Regions from separate parts of the Flexivirga sp. YIM B11880 genome, predicted to be linked through region 1. Evidence: riboswitches for the same ligand, from Rfam matches in the RefSeq annotation. Region 1 holds a riboswitch; the other holds the start of a gene.
What was found. A riboswitch is a leader RNA that binds a small molecule or an ion and turns the genes downstream of it on or off. The one in region 1 is predicted to bind S-adenosylmethionine.
Positions count from the first base shown of each region.

Region 2: another riboswitch for S-adenosylmethionine. It lies ahead of ACN8HC_RS00520 (MetQ/NlpA family ABC transporter substrate-binding protein); the one in region 1 lies ahead of ACN8HC_RS05370 (bifunctional o-acetylhomoserine/o-acetylserine sulfhydrylase).

Region 1 covers NZ_JBMAMH010000002.1:181,449-190,442, reverse strand. The annotation lists gene hrpA (ATP-dependent RNA helicase HrpA) at 1-2,180, opposite strand, end outside; gene ACN8HC_RS05375 (serine protein kinase RIO) at 2,225-3,097, opposite strand; gene ACN8HC_RS05370 (bifunctional o-acetylhomoserine/o-acetylserine sulfhydrylase) at 3,359-4,681, opposite strand; SAM riboswitch class IV at 4,756-4,872, opposite strand; gene ACN8HC_RS05365 (ribbon-helix-helix domain-containing protein) at 5,020-5,184, shown strand; gene ACN8HC_RS05360 (hypothetical protein) at 5,181-5,945, shown strand; gene ACN8HC_RS05355 (class I SAM-dependent methyltransferase) at 5,980-7,812, opposite strand; gene ACN8HC_RS05350 (DUF445 domain-containing protein) at 8,015-8,994, opposite strand, start outside.
Region 2 covers NZ_JBMAMH010000001.1:107,599-116,592, reverse strand. The annotation lists gene ACN8HC_RS00545 (carboxymuconolactone decarboxylase family protein) at 51-500, shown strand; gene ACN8HC_RS00540 (DNA polymerase IV) at 555-1,631, shown strand; gene ACN8HC_RS00535 (isocitrate lyase/PEP mutase family protein) at 1,653-2,450, shown strand; gene ACN8HC_RS00530 (methionine ABC transporter permease) at 2,455-3,117, opposite strand; gene ACN8HC_RS00525 (methionine ABC transporter ATP-binding protein) at 3,114-4,184, opposite strand; gene ACN8HC_RS00520 (MetQ/NlpA family ABC transporter substrate-binding protein) at 4,181-5,140, opposite strand; SAM riboswitch class IV at 5,231-5,368, opposite strand; gene ACN8HC_RS00515 (NADH-quinone oxidoreductase subunit A) at 5,534-5,995, shown strand; gene ACN8HC_RS00510 (NADH-quinone oxidoreductase subunit B) at 6,003-6,572, shown strand; gene ACN8HC_RS00505 (NADH-quinone oxidoreductase subunit C) at 6,569-7,108, shown strand; gene ACN8HC_RS00500 (complex I subunit 1/NuoH family protein) at 7,105-8,064, shown strand; gene ACN8HC_RS00495 (NuoI/complex I 23 kDa subunit family protein) at 8,061-8,528, shown strand; gene ACN8HC_RS00490 (NADH-quinone oxidoreductase subunit J family protein) at 8,525-8,994, shown strand, end outside.

The sequences.
Region 1 (8,994 bases):
AAGTGCGCGCCGAGCCGTTCGGCCCAGGCCGGGTCGATGCGGGCGTTGGTGCGGGCCCACAGGCGGCTGGTTTCGACGAGTTCGGCCGACATCACGTAGTCGGGCTGTCGCCGGAAGAGCGTGGAGCCGGGCTGGATCGAGAACCGGGCGCCGCGCGAACCCTGGTAGTCGCGTTTGTCCGGGTCGCGCAACCCGATCTGCGACAGCAACCCGGCCAGCAGTGCCTGATGTATGGCGTCCTCTCCGGCCGGGTTGTCGCTGGGCGTCAGCCCTTGGCGCTTGGCGATCTGCTTCAACTGGGCGTGCAGGTCCTGCCACTCGCGGATGCGCAGGTAGTGCAGGTATTCGCGCTTGCACATCCGGCGGAAGGCGCTGGACGACAACGACTTCCGCTGCTCCTTGAGATAGCGCCACAGGTTGAGCAGGCTGAGGAAGTCGCTGGTCTCGTGCTTGAACCGGGCGTGGGACTGATCGGCTTGCGCCTGGGCCTCGGCCGGACGCTCGCGCACGTCCTGGATGGACAGCGCGGCCACGATGACGAGCACTTCGCGCAGTGAGCCGTTCTCCGCTGCGGCGACCAGCATGCGGGCCATCCGCGGGTCGACCGGCAGGGCGGCGAGGGTGCGGCCGATGCTCGTGAGGCTCCGGCGCTGCTGCGTCGCTCTCTCCTCGACGGCGCCGAGCTCCTGCAGCAGCCGGACGCCGTCGGTGACCTGCCGCGGGTCGGGCGGTTCGACGAACGGGAAGCGGGACACGTCGCCCAGGCCGAGGGACGTCATCTGCAGGATGACCGACGCGAGGTTGGTGCGCAGGATCTCCGGCTCGGTGAAGTCCGGGCGCGCGTCGAAGTCCGCCTCCGAGTAGAGCCGGATGCACACACCGTCGGCGACGCGCCCGCACCGGCCGGACCGCTGCCGCGCCGACGCCTTCGAGATCGGCTCGATCGGTAGGCGTTGCACCTTGGTGCGCTGGCTGTAGCGGGAGATGCGGGCGGTGCCCGTGTCCACGACATACCGGATGCCCGGCACGGTGAGCGAGGTCTCGGCGACGTTGGTGGCCAAGATGATCCGCCGCTTCGTCGACCGGTTGAAGACCCGGTGCTGCTCGGCGGTCGACAGGCGTGCGTAGAGCGGCAGGATCTCGGTCGACGGCAGCTCGAGCGCGGTCAAGGCGTCCCCGGCGTCGCGAATCTCGCGCTCGCCGGAGCAGAAGACCAGCACGTCCTGCGGCCCTCCATCACCGCGCGCCTCGGTCCAGAGTTCGGTGACGGCGTCGGCGATGCCGGTGACCTGGTCGATGTCGATTTCCTGCTCACGGAGTTCTTCGTCGCTCTTCCTCGAACTCCGCTTCGGCCGGGTGCTCGCAAGCTCGCCCCCAACCTCCGCTGCGCCCTTCGTCAGAGTCTCGACCACCCGCACCAGCGGGCGGTAGCGCACCTCCACCGGGTAGGTGCGCCCGGACACCTCGATCACCGGGACCGGCGGCTGCCCCTCGATGCTGAAGTGGTCGGCGAACCGCTGCGGGTCGATGGTGGCCGAGGTGATGACGACCTTCAGATCCGGGCGGCGCGGCAGCAGCTGCCGCAGGTAGCCCAGGATGAAGTCGATGTTGAGCGACCGCTCGTGCGCCTCGTCGATGATCAGTGTGTCGTAGCGGCGCAGGTCCCGGTCGTGCTGCAGCTCCGAGAGCAGCACGCCGTCGGTCATCACCTTGACCAGCGAGTCCTTGGTCGTGTGATCGGCGAATCTGACCTGATAGCCGACGGTTTCGCCGAGCGTGACGTCCAGCTCCTCGGCGATCCGCTCGGCCACCGAGCGCGCGGCGATGCGGCGGGGCTGGGTGTGGCCGATCATCCCGTCCAGCCCCCGGCCGAGTTCGAGGCAGATCTTCGGCAACTGGGTGGTCTTGCCGGAGCCGGTCTCGCCCGCGATCACCACCACCTGGTGGTCGCGGATGGCCTCGGCGATCTCGTCCCTCGCGGCGCTGACCGGCAGCTGCTGCGGATAACTGATTGCCGGCACGAGCGCGCGACGGTGTTCGCGCCGCGCGGCGCGCTGCTCCGAAGTCTCGCGAGGCGGCCGGCCCTTGCCCTGAGGGCCACGGCCGCGCCCTCGGGGGCCGCGAGACCGACGGCGAGCGGGCGCGGCGGGGTCAGGTGAGGTCATGGTGATCGACCCCATTGTCGCAAACGCCGGCGGCATCCGTCGCATCGATTTGCCGTCGGTCAGACGGCGCGGGCAACCACCTCACCGAACAGTTCCTCGCCGTCGACGTCGAGTCCGCGGGCCCGGAACCAGGCGGCCACGTTGACACAGTCGCGCTGCAGCAGCTCCATGCCGTGGGGGTTGCCGAACAGGTCGACGGTCTGCGGCAGGTCGATCAGCACCAGCCGCTCCCCCGCGACGAGCAGGTTGTATGCCGACAGGTCTCCGTGCACACAGCCGATCGAGGCAAGCCCACTGATGGCGTCATACAGCTGGGTCCAGAGGATTTCCAACAGGTTCCGTTCAGGACGAGTCGCCGCCAGGCGCGGTGCCGGTGAGCCTTCGTGGTCGACGACGAGCTCCATGAGCAGCTCGGTGCCGTCGATCTGTACCGGGTACGGCACCGGCAGTCCGGCTCGGGTGAAGCGGACCAGCGACTCCCACTCGGCCCGCGCCCACCTGCTCGCCGCGACCGACTTGCCGAAGGACGTGCTCTTGGCCATCGCGCGGGCCTCCCGGCCGCCCTTCTTGGGCAGCCTGCGGCCCTCGGTGTAGGTGGTGTTGCGGTGGAACGTGCGATGTGCGGCGTCCCGATAGCGCTTGGCGGCCAGGACGACCCTGCGGTCGTCCAATGGCGCAGACCGCTCCAGCAGGAAGACGTCGGCTTCCTTGCCGGTCTTGAGAATGCCCAGCTCGGTGTCCACGGCGGCGTCGTCGGTGATGATCCAGTCGGGCCACGGTTGCGGGCCGCGGCTGAGCGGTTCGCAGCTGCCCCAGGTCGACCAGCGCTGGTTGTCGCCCAGCTCGCCGATCTCCTGGTAGTCGAAGGTGAATCGCGGGTCGGCCGCGTCGGCCGTGTCAGTGGAGGACGCAGCCTCCGGGTGTTGCGTCATACGAAGTGCTCCGATCGAGGAAGTGCATGGAAACGGGCATGCTGACCCGGACTTCTGCCATGACGGCCTCCTCTCGATCGGTGCGACGGGTGTCGTCGCCGCGGGTGTGCTCACTCTCGCCGTCCTGCGGCGGCGTCGGCAACTGGTTTTCTGATCGACCGGCATACCGACGCATTGAGCGGCATACGGAATCGGGCTGATTCCGTATGCCGCTCAATGCGTTGTCCTGCCGCTCAATCAGGACGGCGGGTTTGTCGTTGGTCAGCTCTTGGCTGCGGTCAGCCCCTGCTCGAGGTCGGCGATGATGTCGTCGATGTGCTCGATGCCCACCGAGAGCCGCACGAGGCCGGGCGTCACGCCGGCCGCGAGGCGGTCCTCGTCCGGACCCTGCGAGTGGGTGGTCGAGGCGGGGTGGATCGCGAGCGAGCGCACGTCACCGATGTTGGCCACGTGCGAGTGCAGCGTGAGCGCCTCGACGAACTTCTTGCCCGCCTCGACGCCACCCGCGATCTCGAACGCGAGCACCGCTCCCGAGCCGAGCGGCGTGTATTTCTGGGCCAGTTCGTAGTATTCGTTGCCCGGCAGCGACGCCCAGCGGACCGACTCGACCTGGTCCTGCTCCTGCAGCCACTCGGCGACCTTGCGGGCGTTGGCGACGTGCCGCTCGACCCGGAGGCTGAGCGTCTCGATGCCCTGCTCGATGAGGAACGCGTTGAACGGCGAGATCGCCGCGCCGAGGTCGCGCAGCAGCTGCACGCGGGCCTTCAGGATGAACGCGAGGTTCGCGCCGAGCGGGCTGCCGACGCCGAGGTCCCGCGCGTAGACCAGACCGTGGTAGGCCTCCTCCGGCGTGTTGAATCCGGGGAACTTCTCCGGGTCCTCGCCGAAGTCGAAGTTGCCGCTGTCGACGATGACGCCGCCGATGGACGTGCCGTGGCCGCCGAGGTACTTGGTGGCGGAATGGATCACGATGTCGGCGCCGTGCTCGATCGGACGCAGCAGGTATGGCGTGGCGATCGTGTTGTCGACGACGAGCGGCACACCGTGGTCGTGGGCGACACCGGCGACCAGCTCGATGTCCAGGATCTCCGACTTCGGGTTGGACACCGTCTCGGCGAACACCAGCTTGGTGTTCGGCTGGAACGCTGCCGCCCAGCTCTCCGCGTCGGTGCGGTTCTCCACGAACGTGGTCCGGATGCCGAGCTTGGGCAGCGTGTGCTTCAGCAGGTTGAACGTCCCGCCATACAGGCTGGGGCTGGCGACGATGTGGTCCCCGGCCTCGACGATGTTGAGGATGGCGAGGGTCTCCGCGGCCTGACCGGAGGCGACCAGCAGCGCGCCGACGCCGCCTTCCAGGCTGGCGATGCGCTGCTCGACGACGTCGGTCGTCGGGTTCATCAGCCGGGTGTAGATGTTGCCGAATTCCTTGAGCCCGAAGAGGTTTGCCGCGTGCTCGGTGTCGTTGAACTGGTAGGACGTGGTCTGGTAGATCGGCAGTGCCAGCGACCCGGTGGCCGGGTCGGCGGTCTGGCCGGCGTGGATCTGCCGCGTCTCGAAGGACCAGTTGGGGGTTGCGTCGCTCATCGTGACCTTCCATGCCTCGAGGAAACGCCGGAGGCGACAGGCGCCGCCCTCGGCGGCGGGACTCACGTTCGTGATGCCCGCGCTTGCCAGCCGGCGATCTGCACCGGCGGCCTGGTCCTCACCCGGGGCACCCCACCGCGGAGGAGGGTTGCCGGTCAGCGAGCCGGGGCTTGGCGCTGACACTCATGACCTGGTCGGGATCGTAGCCCGCACCCTTTCCGCAGTCATAATCGTCTCTAACTGTGGACGCGTCAGAGTGTTATGTATGGCGCGGCCGATCCAGCCTTCCGGAGGGCGCGCCACTTGACGCCGGAGCGCTATCTTCTTAAATTGCTAGCATGCCAGCAAATTCCAAGGAGGGCGGCAAAGCCCAGTTCAACGTCTATCTCCCCCCGGAGGTGATCCGTGCGGTGAAGCACCGCGCCATCGACGACGGCCTCAGCCTCTCGGCGCTCGTCGAGCAGGCACTGCGTGACTACCTCGACCAAGGAGCTGCGAAATGACCCTCTTCGTGCAACCCATCCGCTTCACCGACAACATCGACGCAATGTCGGATCTGCTTGTCGGGCTGGGGCTTTCGGTCAGCATCACGAGCGACAAAGGCGGCTGGGTCGTGCTCTGCGGGCGCAGCGGCACCGTCGCGCTGCACAGTGCTGCCGACTCCGCCTCGGGCGCACAGCCGGGCACAACCTCCCTCTCCTTCGAGGAGACCGGCCTCGACGCCCTCGCGAGGCAACTCGCCGCGAGCGGCTTCGGCACCGAAGGTCGTCCAGGTGAGTCGATGGTGTACGACGAGGCCTACGGCCGCGCGATCACGGTCACGCTCGGTGACGACGAGTTGATCATCAACGGTCGATCCGATGACCTCTACGGCTACACCAGCACAGGGGTCGAGCCGGGCATCGGCGATCTGCAGGTGACGCCGATCCGGTTCGTCGACGACCAGACTCCGGACCGACGGCTGCTCGAAGCCCTCGGCTTCGCGGTCGTGGGCGAGGCGAGCGACTACTTCACGCAGCTGGCGCTGCCCGGCGCCGGAGGCGCCGTCGGCCTGCACCACACCGGTGGCGGCGAACCGCCCGTCATACCAGGCCCGTTCGCGGTGCAGTTGTCGTTCGAGACGATCACTCCCCTTGCCGACATTGCCGAACGCGCGCAGTTCGCCGGTGCGCGTGCCGAGTTGCACGAGTCGGAGTTCGGCGATCACCTGGCCATCACCGACCCCGACGGTCAGCAGATCCTGGTGCACGCCGCCTCGGAGTGAACACAGCGGCCGTGGCGTCATAGAACCCGACAGCTCAGCCGCGGTAGCGAGCGACCACGCGATAGAGCACCGGATCCTCGTCGCCGTACGGCGAGAGGCCGTCCGACTCCTGGTCGCTCACGACGTCGAAGCCGAAGCGGCCCTCGAGCGCGGTGCGGAACTCCGCGGCGTTCTGGAAGCGCCGGTAGTGGTTGCCGAACGTCTTCGTGCGCTTCTCGTCCTCGTCGGTGCGGAACTCCGCGGCGAAGAGATCACCTTCGCGAGCCACGGAGGCAATGTGCGACAGAAGGTCCTCCTGCACGTCCGCCTTGATCGAGTGGAGGAAGAACCGCAGGTAGAAGACCACACCGTCCTCGTGCCGGTCCCGGAAACTGCGCAGCGCCGTCCCCAACGCGTCGGAGTCGGACACGTCGCACACCGCGAATTCGGCGTGCTCACCGACGCCCAGCTGCTCGGCGCGCAGCTGCGCCCGCTCCACGGCCACGCCGGACTGGTCGATGCCGAGGACGCTGCGGCCGGTCAGCGCGAAGGCGCACGAGTCGCGGCCGTCGCCGCAGCCGATGTCCAAGACCGCATCCGGCAGGCCGTCCAGCTTGCTGACCTCGTCGAAGAACGTCGAGCCCTCGGTATTGCTGTGTCGAGCATAGAAATTGGACCAGTAGACGCGATCCCGCTGCGGGATCGTCAGCACACCGTCGTCGGCGACGTCGGTGCGCGCATGCGACCAGTGGAATCCCGGTTTGGGCAGCCGCCAGTCGTCGCCGTAGATGTGAGCGACCAGCGGTTCGGGGTTGCGGGGGCGCAACACCTTTCCACCCGGGAAGTCGACCAGCTCGGTGCCCTGGTAGTCGGCCCTGGTGTAGCCGCGGGTGCCGGCCACGCCCCAGGGGAACCGCAGGCGGCCCTCCGGGTCGAAGTAGAGATGGAACAAGTCGATCCGATAGTTGCGGTCCTCCGGGTCGTGCACGTGCAAGACCCGCTGCCGCATATCGACCTCGAGGCCGGCTTCCAGCAGTGCGAGGGCGATCGCGATGAGCTCCTCCGCCGCTTCCGGACCGGTCCGGTGCTCGGAGATGTATGCCGCGTCGAAGTCGGCGTCGTGCCCGATGTAACCGCCCTCGCGCACCGATCCCAACAGCGTGCCGTAGATGATGAACACGTCGTGCCCGAAGCGATCGCCGACCACGTCCCGCACCTGCGCATAGAGCCCGGCGACCCTTCGCTGCCATTCCTCGTCGAGCCGCTTGGACAGCAGGATCCGGCCGGTCTGCGTCAGGATGTAACCCTCGTCCAGCCGCTGCTGGAGCGTGGCGAGGTCGAATGTGCCGGACTTGGCCGCCCGCAGGAACATGCCGTGGCCGGTGATGGGCAGCGGCTGCCCGGCATACCGCACCGCGAGCCGGTCGCCCTTGCGCAGGTAGGCCCAGATCTCCGTGACCTGGAAGGAGAACGCTCGCGCCTCGAACCCCTCGCGGACATTGCGGCGGCCGTCGGCTCGACCGGCGGCGACCCCGCCGCCGACGTACCGCTGATGAGTGGACGCTGCCTGGGCCGACGGCGCCGCCTCGTCCTCCTTGGTCACGCGCATGCCGGCGAGGGAGCCGGCCGGGGTCGGGTAGGTCCTGGACAGCTGGATCGGTCCGACGTGGAGTGTCACGGGAGTCGGCGCGGCGCTGATCGGCACCATCACCCAGCCGGAGATCTGCGTCTCGGCGACCCGCTCGACGACCCCCGTCACGGGGACCGACGGTTTGGTCCCGCCGGCCCCTTTGCCTTGCAGCTCCCGCATCGCCCGGCGGGCACGCCGTAGCCCTCCGCGCGATCGCTCCGGGAGCCGGTCGATGATGCGTCGTCGCAACGCTGCCATGCGTCAGCCACCTCCGGGCCACGTTCGTCGTCGGCGCTGCCGGTCCGCGCTACGGCAGACCGCTCCCGCAGGGCAGCATCGACATCGAGTCCAGGGATCTTCTCAGCGGGGATTCAGCAAACATACCTGGAAAGTTCGGCGCATCAAGCAAGGTGTGGTGCGTGTGTGCCGTCCTCCGCCGCAAACGCGTTCGTCTGCCGCGTCAGAGGAGGTGTGCGAGGGAGTAGATGACGAGGCCGACAAGGCCGCCGACCACGGTGCCGTTGATCCGGATGAACTGCAGGTCGCGGCCGACGTGCAGCTCGATCCGCTGCGACGCCTCCTGACCGTCCCACCGTTCGATGGTCTGCGAGATGACGGTGGAGATCTCGTGGCCGTAGGTGGTGACGACGTGCCCGGAGATCTCACCGAGCCGCCGGTCGAGGGCTCCCCGCAGGTTGTCGTCGGTGACTATCCGGTTGCCGAGGTCGGACAGCGCGCGGACGAGCCGCTCGCGCAGGTCACTCTCCGGATCTTCGAGTGCCTCCACCACGACGCGCTTGACGGACTGCCACATCCCGACCAGCGAGTCGCCGACGGACGGGTGCGACAGGATGCGCAGCTTGAGCGTCTCGGTGCGTTCCATGGTCGCCGGGTCGTTCTGCAGGTTGTCGGCGAGTTTGGCGAGCAGGTCGTCGATTGCGCGACGCACCTGATGGTCCGGGGTGTCGCGTATGTCGGCCAGCCAGCGGACCAGCTCGACGTGCAGCCGCGCCGCGACGGTGTCGTCCAGCCACCGCGGTGACCACCACGGCGCGCGGCTACCGATCAGCGAGGTCACAGTGGTCCCGTTGTCCCGGACCCAGTCGTGCAGCTCGCGCACGGCGAGGTCGACGACCTGCCGGTGCGAGTCGTCGCGCACGACACCTTCGAGCAGACTGCCGAGCAGCGGGGAGACCGGTTCGCGGCCCAGCCGCGGCAGGAGCACCCTGCCGAGGAAGTCGCCGACCTCGGCGTCACTGATCGAGTCGATACCTTTCGCGAGGGCCGGTGCCGACTCGGTCACCACTCGCCGGGCGTTGCCGGGGTCGGCCAGCCACCGGCCGACCCGCATCGGGACCTGGGCGGTGGCAAGCCGCTGCTGCACGTTCTCGGCGGTGAGGAAGTTGTCGGTGACGAAGTCCTCCAGGCTGTGCCCGATGC
Region 2 (8,994 bases), on a different contig from region 1:
ATGACACATCAATCAAGCACTGAAGGAGCCAACCGAACATGGAACCCCGTATGACGAACCCCGCCGGCCTGCTCGACCAGTCCGCCACCAAGGGAATCTTCGCTGTCGTCAACGCCGTCCACGGACAAGGCGTTCCCGAGGCGACGCTCGAACTCGTGCATCTGCGGGTCAGCCAGATCAACGGCTGCTCCTGGTGCCTGAACTACGGGCTGCAGAACGCCAAGAAGGCGGGCGAGAGCGACGAGCGCCTGATCACCCTCGCCGGATGGCGGGACGCGCCGTACTTCACCGACGACGAGCGGGCCGCGTTGCTGCTCGCCGAGCACATGACCCGCCTCGCGGACAGCCTGGACCCGGTGCCGGACGCCGTGTGGGACGAGGTCGCCGACCGGTATGACGAGAAGGCGCTCGCGGCCCTGGTCCTCTGGATCGCGACGACCAACCTCTTCAACCGGATCAACGTGACCACTCGGCAGGTGGCCGGCACGGGCGCCTTCTGATTCGTGACACTCATTCGCCGGTAGGGCACCCTGGTCCCCAGCGAGGTGACACGTATGACGGCCTGGGTCCTGCACGTCGACATGGACCAGTTCCTCGCTGCCGTCGAGATCCAGCGTCATCCGGAGTTGGCCGGCAAACCGGTGGTGGTCGGCGGTCGTGGTGATCCGACCGAGCGGGCCGTGGTGTCGACCGCGTCGTATGAAGCGCGCGCGTTCGGCATCCGGTCCGGCATGCCGCTCAAGATCGCCGTCAAACGATGCCCTGACGCCATCTTCCTGCCGGTGGACTTCCCTGTCTACGAGGCAGTTTCGGCAACCGTCATGCAGGCCCTACGCGACATCCCGGGGACCGTCGTCGAGGTGCTCGGCTGGGATGAGGCCTTCGTCGGCCTCGTCGCAGACGATCCGGTCGCGGCGGCACGGGCCGTCCAGGATTCCGTGCGCACTGCGACCGGCCTCGACTGCAGTGTCGGCATCGGTGACACCAAGATCCGCGCCAAGGCCGCGACCGATCTCGGCAAACCGCACGGCATCTTCCTGCTGACGCGCGACAACTGGCGACCGGTCATGGGCGACCGTCCGGTCAAGGCGCTGTGGGGCGTCGGCGGCCAGACGTCGAAACGGTTGGAAAAGCTCGGAATCCGGACGGTCAACGACCTGGCCGATGCGGACGACGAAGTGCTCGCCGCCGAGTTCGGACCCAACACCGGGCCGCACATCGGCAGGCTGGGGCGAGGAGCCGGCAGCGCCGTGGTCGACGACACGCCCTGGATGGCACGCGCCCACGGCCGCGAAACCACCTATCAACAGGACCTGCTGACACAGGACGAGATCCGCGTGGCGCTGTTCGAGCTCGCCACGCAGGTGGAGTCCGACATACGCGCGGAAGGACGCGCCTGTCAACGAGTACACCTGAAGATCCGGTTCGCACCGTTCTTCACGCTCACCCGGGTGCGGAAGCTGCCCGAGCCGACGTTCGCCGCGGACGTCATCGCCGACACGGCATTCGCTCTCTACGCAAGGCTTTCCGACGAACGGCCGGTCCGGTTGCTCGGCGTCCGTGCCGAGATGGTGCCACCGCCCGGAGGGTATGACGCGCCGCGCACCCACGGCCGTCGCGGTGGCCCATGACGAGGGTCTACCGTCGGTGAGATGACCCCGAACGAACGCGCCGCGACCTTCCACGCCCTGCACGACGATCTCCTCGTCCTGCCGAACTGCTGGGACGCGGCGTCGGCGCGGATCATTCAGGAGGCCGGTGCACCAGCCCTTGCGACATCGAGCGCGGCGGTCGCCTGGTCTCTCGGTACGCAGGACGGCAACGTCCTCGACCGCGACCTGATGCTCCAGCACCTGAGCCGGATCTGTTCCGTCGCAAGCGCTCCCGTGTCCTGCGACATCGAGGGCGGCTTCGGGGACAGTGCGGCGGATCTTGCCGAGACCACCCGGCTCGTCATCGGAGCCGGAGCGGTCGGGGTCAACCTCGAGGACGCGTTCGACCGCACGCTGCGCCCAATCGACGAAGCGGCCGACCGGGTGCGCGTGGTGCGCGAGGCGGCGGACGCGGCCGGCGTCGAGCTCTACCTCAACGCCCGGACGGACGGCTACCTGGTAGGCGCAGCGGACTTCGACGACACCGTTGCACGTGCATCCGCATACCTCGACGCGGGCGCAAGCGGCATCTTCGTGCCGGGTGTCACCGACCTGGACATCCTGTCCCGCCTGACCGCCTCCATCGACGCTCCGGTCAATGTCCTGACCGGACCTTCCGCGCCGAGCGTCCCCGAGTTGAAGGCCGCCGGGGTGCGCCGCGTGTCCGCCGGATCGTCACTGGCGGCAGCAGTGTTCGGACACCTCGAGCGGGCTGCGCACGAGCTGCTCGAGCACGGCACCTATCGCGAGCTCGCCGGCGGACGGAGCCATGACTCGCTGAACGCGCTCTTCGGCTGAGGGGTTACCGCCGGAGCGCCTTGCGCGCCAACGCGTTCCCGCCGAACTGCGCGAGTTGCACCAGCACGATGATCACCGCCACGGCGATCCAGGTCACCGCCCAGTCGAACCGGTGATAGCCGTAGGTGATCGCGAAGTCACCGAGGCCGCCGCCACCGACCGCACCGGCGATCGCGGTCATGTCGACCACAGCGACGAAGACGAACGTGTAGCCCAGGATCAGCGGGCCGAGCGCTTCCGGCACCAGCACGGTCTGCACGATCCGCCACGGGCCGGCACCCATCGCCTCCGCTGCCTCGACGACCCCGGGATCCACTGACACCAGCGACTGCTCGACGATGCGCGAGACCCCGAACGTCGCCGCGATGACCAGCGGGAAGAGCACCGCCGTGGTCCCGATGGTGGATCCCATCGTCCGCAAGGTCAGGGGAGCGATCGCGGTCACGAAGATGATGAACGGGATCGGCCGCACGATGTTGACCGCCACGTTGAGCACCGCATTGACCGGGCGATTCGTGAGCAAGCCGCCGGTGCGCGTCGTGAACAACGCGACGCCGAGGATCAGCCCGATCAGCCCGCCGAGCAGGATCGTGACGACCGCCATCAGCAGCGTCTGCCCGATCGCCGTCTCGAAGGTCGGCCACAGCGTCGACCAGTCGGTGGTCATCGCGGTTGTCCTTCCACCGCGCCCGCTGCGTGCAGGGCCGAGATCGTCGCCTGCACACCCGCTTCCGGGCCGCTCAGCGCGAGCGTGAACGAGGCGAGCGACTCGTGCTTGAGATCGGTGATCCCGCCATACAGGATCTCGAAGTCGACACCGTGCTCCCGCGCGGCCGAGCTGAGAACCCGGCCCAGCACCCGATCGCCGTCAGCGGACACCGTGACGAGGGTGTCAGAGTGCTCCGCGCGCAGCCGCTCCAGCTGTATGGCGTCAGGGCGGTTCCCCACCGCAGCCGCGACGAACCGCTGCGTCGTCTCCGCCGTCGGTGAGCCGAGAACCTCTCGCACCGTGCCGGTTTCGACAATCCGGCCCGAGTCCAGGACCGCCACGCGGTCGGCAATTGCGCGGACGACGTCCATCTCGTGGGTGATGACCACGATGGTGATCCCGAGTTCCTCGTTGACCCGTCGCAAGAGCGCGAGCACCTCCCGGGTCGTCTCCGGGTCGAGCGCGGAGGTGGACTCATCGGCGAGCAGCAGATCCGGTTGCGTCGCCAGCGCCCGGGCGATACCGACTCGTTGCTGCTGGCCGCCGGACAATTCCTCGGGGTGAGCCCACGCTTTGTCGAGCAGGCCGACGAAGGAAAGCAGTTCGGCGACTCGCCGCTCCTGCTCGGCACGGCCGAGTCCGGCGAGCTGCAGCGGGTAGGCGACGTTGCCGAAGACCGTCCGCGACCGCATCAGGTTGAACCGCTGGAAGACCATGCCGATGCGTTGCCGCACCGCCCGCAGCGCTTTCCCGCGCAGCCTGGTGATGTCGACCCCGTCGACGATCACGGTGCCGGAGGTGGCCCGTTCCAGCCCGTTGATCAGCCTCACGAGAATGCTCTTGCCCGCCCCGGAGTAGCCGATGACCGCGAAGATCTCCCCCCGCCGGATCTCCAGGTCGACGTCCGTCAGCGCGTGGTGCTGGTCGTCGCGGCGGCCGAAGGTCTTCGACACCGACTGCAGACGGACCAACGGCGCTGCCGAATCAGGCTCGGAGTCAACGGTTCTCGACACGACCTCGGTCATTGCGTGCTCACGGTCTTTTGCAGGCCGGACAGGATCTGCTGCAGCTGGGCCGCTGACTTCTTCACCGGGACGCTGGTCCCCTTCGACTCGGCGACGACCAGCTTCTGCACGCGCGGGTCCTGGTAGAGCTTGACGACCTCGGCGTACGTCGGGTTGTTCTTGTCCGCAGCTCGGGCCACGATGACGTTGATGTAGGGCTCGGCCGTCGCCGACCGCGGGTTGTCCGAGTAGAGCGCCTTGGTCGGGTCGAGATGACCGTCGAGCGCGAAGTTGTTGTTGACGACCGCGCCGGCGGTGGAGGACAGCGACGTCACCGTCTGCGCCGCGTCGACGGGCGTCACCGTGACCTTTGACCGGCTCCGGACGATGTCCGCCGGAGTGGCCAGGATGTTGCCCCCGTTCTTCAGCGTCACCAGGCCGGCCGCCTGCAGCACGAGCAGCGCACGCGCCTGGTTCGTCGGATCATTCGGTATGGCGATGGTGCCGCCCGCCGGGATCTGTTGCAGTTTCTTGTATTTCGACGAGTAGAGGCTGAGCGGCACGACATACGTCGACCCGATCGGCGTCAGGTTCTGGTGCGCCTGCTCGTTGTAGCTCGCGAGGAAGACCAGGTGCTGGAAGAGGTTGAGATCCAGCTGGCCCTGGGCGACAGCAGGATTCGCCTGTGTGTAGTCCTGGAAGTTGACGGTCTGCAGGTTGATGCCGTGCTGCCGGGCGAGCTTCTTGAAGACCGGCCAATAGCCCTGGTCGGCGTCGGTGACGCCGATCTTCACGATGGTCAGGTGCTGCCCAGGTGCAGCGTCGCCACTCGCAGTGGCCCGGCCGGTGGCGAAGCCGGCACCACCGCCCACGACGAAGGCGATGACGGCGGCGCCGATCACCACTCCGCGGCGGGAGGTGCGCCTCGGCGGCAGGGAAGGAATGGTCGTCGGGGCGTCGGAGGTGTCGTCGGACATGGTTTCCTCAGGGTCGCTGGCAATTGGAAGGCGCCCGGCCGTGCTCGAACCGTGCGACGCGTCGTGCCGCATCGCCCGGTGATGTGGGAACTGCCGTGCTTGCCGCGCCGACCGATCCGGCATACGCCGAACCAGCCTGTGCGGCCTAGTCATTCACCTGGGGCACCCCGCCACGTGCGTGAGGGTTGCCGTCCAGCAAGCCAGGGCTTGACGCTGGAACTCGTGACTGGTGCAACCATAAGTACGAGTTACCGGAATAGTCAAAATGAACAGCAATTCTTCACGTTCGTGAGGTGGATCACACGCCGCGCTCGCCGCCGAGCGGTCGCCCCGAAGCGTCCACTCTGGGAGCGCCTCGCCCACCCGGAGGCGTCCGCTCGTTAGGCTGCCCGGGTGTCCTCGGGAGTGACCGGTTACGTGGTGCTGCTCGGCGTCGGTGTCGCCGGAGCGGTGCTGTTCGTCGCTGCCATGATCGCCCGGCGGCTGCTGGCACCGCGAGCACCCGGCCTGGCCAAGCTGACGACCTACGAGTCCGGCGTGGACCCGGTTGCGGGCGGGTGGGCGCAGACACACTTCCGCTACATCACCTATGCCTTCCTGTATGTCGTCTTCGCCGTCGACGCCGTCTACCTCTTCCCCTGGGCGCTGGTGCTGCGTGACCATCACCTCGGCATCGCCAGCCTGGTGGAGATGGGCATCTTCATCGCGGTCGTGCTCGTCGGCCTGCTGCACGCCGCCCGCCGCCGCCTGCTGACCTGGGCGGACGAAGCGGACACGGGGACCTCGAGACGCTCCTTCGTCGCTCCTCGGCCACCGCGGAGCGTGTCCGGGAAGGAGTTGACCGGTGACCACTGACCTGCCCATGCCCCGCGTCGGCGCGGGGCAAGAAGTCGCCCCGAAGCCCATGCGGGTGGTGCTCAACTGGGGCCGCCGCTACTCCCTCTGGGTGTTCAACTTCGGATTGGCTTGCTGCGCCATCGAATTCATCGCAGCATCGATGGCACGGCACGACTTCATCCGGCTGGGCGTCATACCGTTCGCACCCGGCCCGCGGCAGGCCGACCTGATGGTCGTCTCGGGCACGGTCACCGACAAGATGGCCCCCGCGGTCCGCCGGCTCTACGACCAGATGCCCGAACCCAAATACGTCATCAGCTTCGGTGCGTGCAGCAACTCCGGCGGCCCCTACTGGGACTCCTACTGCGTCACGAAGGGCGTCGACCAGCTGATCCCGGTCGACGTCTACGTGCCGGGCTGCCCGCCGCGTCCCGAGGCGCTGCTGCAGGGCATCCGCGTCCTGCAGGAGCAGATCGCCGAGGAGAAGCTGCACACCAAGGGCCTGCGCGCCAAGCTCAGCGGCTACGCAGGCCGCAAGGTCACCGCCGGCGAAGTGAGCCGCCCGCTCGTGGCACCGCCGGGGGAGTCCGCGTGAGCGTCGAACCCTACGAAGTCCCTCGCGTCTCCTGCCCGCCCGGCGAATGGATCGTCACGCTCGAGCAGCAACGCGACGAAGGTTTCACCTTCTTCGACTTTCTCACCGCCGTCGATCAAACCGACGTCGACGAAGACCCCGGCTTGGACGTCGTCGTGCACCTGTATGACGTGACGCCCGGCGCACTGCGCGAAATCCTCGTGCAGACCCGCATCGCGGACGGCGCGAGCCTGCCGAGCTGCACGGTGCTGTGGCACGGCGCGGCGTGGCACGAACGGGAAACGTTCGAAATGTTCGGCATCCACTTCGACGACTTCACCGAGACGGGCAACGGCAAGCTGCGAAAGCTGTTGCTGCCGGACGGTTTCGACGGCAACCCGCTGCGCAAGTCGTTCGTTCTCGCGGCACGCGCGAGCAAGCCGTGGCCGGGCGCCAAGGAGCCCGGCGGTGGCGGCACCGACGGCAAACCGGCCCGCGCGCCCCGCCGCCGGTTGCAGCCGCCGGGCGTGCCCGACGAATCCTGGGGTCCCCGATGAATGACTTCGTCGAAGTCGTCGTACGGTCCGTCTGTGTGCTCGCCGCGTTCCTGGTGTTGCCGCTCCTCGTGGGGCAGACCGAGCACAAGGTGATGGCCCACATGCAGGGACGGCTCGGGCCGATGGAGGCCGGCGGTTTCCACGGCTGGGCCCAGCTCATCGCCGACGGCGTGAAGTTCGCTCAGAAGGAAGACGTCGTCCCGCTCGCCGCGGACAAGAGCGTCTTCCGGGTCGCGCCGGCCCTCGGCATCGTGGCCTACCTGCTGGCGCTCGGAGTGATCCCGTTCGGCCCCGACTTCTTCGGCGCCAACGTTCCTGGCGGCCTCGTCTGGTTCCTCGCGATCAGCGGTGTCGGCACCCTCGGCACGCTGATGGCCGGCTGGTCCAGCGGCAACAAGTACTCCCTGCTCGGCGGCATGCGCACCGCCGCTCAGCTGGTCTCCTACGAGCTGCCGCTGATCCTGGTCTGCGCGTCGTTCGCGATCGCGGCCGGCTCCTTGTCGCTGGTCGGCATCGCGCACGCATGGAACCCGTGGTGGCTGCTCTGGCAGTTGCCGGGCGCGATCGTCTTCCTGGTCGCGGCCACCGCCGAGCTGCAGCGCCCGCCCTTCGACATGCCGGTCGCCGACTCCGAGCTGGTGATGGGCCCCTACACCGAATACACCGGGCTGCGGTTCGCGCTCTTCCTGCTCGCCGAATACGCCGGCATCGTGGTCATGTCGTTCCTGCTCGCAGCGCTCTGGCTCGGTGCTTGGGCGGGACCCTTCGCCGACTCGGTGGGCTGGCTCTGGATGCTGGTCAAGGGCGGCATCTTCGCGTTCGTCATCATCTGGATCCGGGTCGCCTGGCCGCGGCTGCGCGAGGACCAGTTGCAGCGCGTGGCCTGGCTGGGTCTGGTCCCGATCGCGTTGCTGCAGTTGGCGATCACCGCAGTCGGAGTGGTGGTGAGCTCATGAGCAAATTCCTGACCGGCCTCGCGAAGGGTATGGCGACCACGGCCCGCACCATGGTCACGCACGCCCACACCCAGCAGTACCCCCACGTGCAGCCCGACCTGCCGGACCGGAGCCGCGGCGTCATCGCGCTGCTGGAGGAGAACTGCACGTCCTGCATGCTGTGCGCGCGGGAGTGTCCGGACTGGTGCATCTACATCGACTCCCACAAGGAAACGACACCACCCGGACCCGAAGGCGGCCGCGCCCGCCAGCACAACGTGCTGGACCGCTTCGCCATCGACTTCAGCCTGTGCATGTACTGCGGCATCTGCATCGAGGTGTGCCCCTTCGACGCGCTCTTCTGGAGCCCGGAGTTCGAATACGCCGACGGCGACATCCGGAACCTCTTGCACGAGAAGGAAAAGCTCGGTGAGTGGATGCGGACGGTGCCGCCCCCGGCGGCGGTGGAGGATGAGCCGTCGTGACCACATACGACGTGCTCTTCACCATCGCCGGGGCGATCAGTGTCGCCTCGGCGCTGCTCGCCGTGACCACCAAACACCTGGTGCACTCGGCGCTCTGGCTCATCGTCAGCCTGGCGGCGCTGTGCGGCTGCTACCTGGTGCTCGGCGCCGAATTCGTCGCACTGGTGCAGCTGCTCGTCTACGTCGGCGCCGTCGTCATCCTCGTGCTGTTCGCGCTGATGCTCACCCGCGCACCCATCGGGCGCAGTCATGAGCACGACACCCCGCTGATGCAACGTGCCGCCGCACTGGTCGTCGGCGCGGCCACCGCGGCACTGCTCGCGACGGTGCTGATCAGCGCCTTCGGCAACGACAAGCAGCGCATCAACGGCGGTGGCACCCACCTGCTCGCCGTCCGGCTCTTCGGCAGCTGGGTGTGGCCGTTCGAAGTGCTCTCGGCGCTGCTGCTCGTCGCGCTGATCGCCGC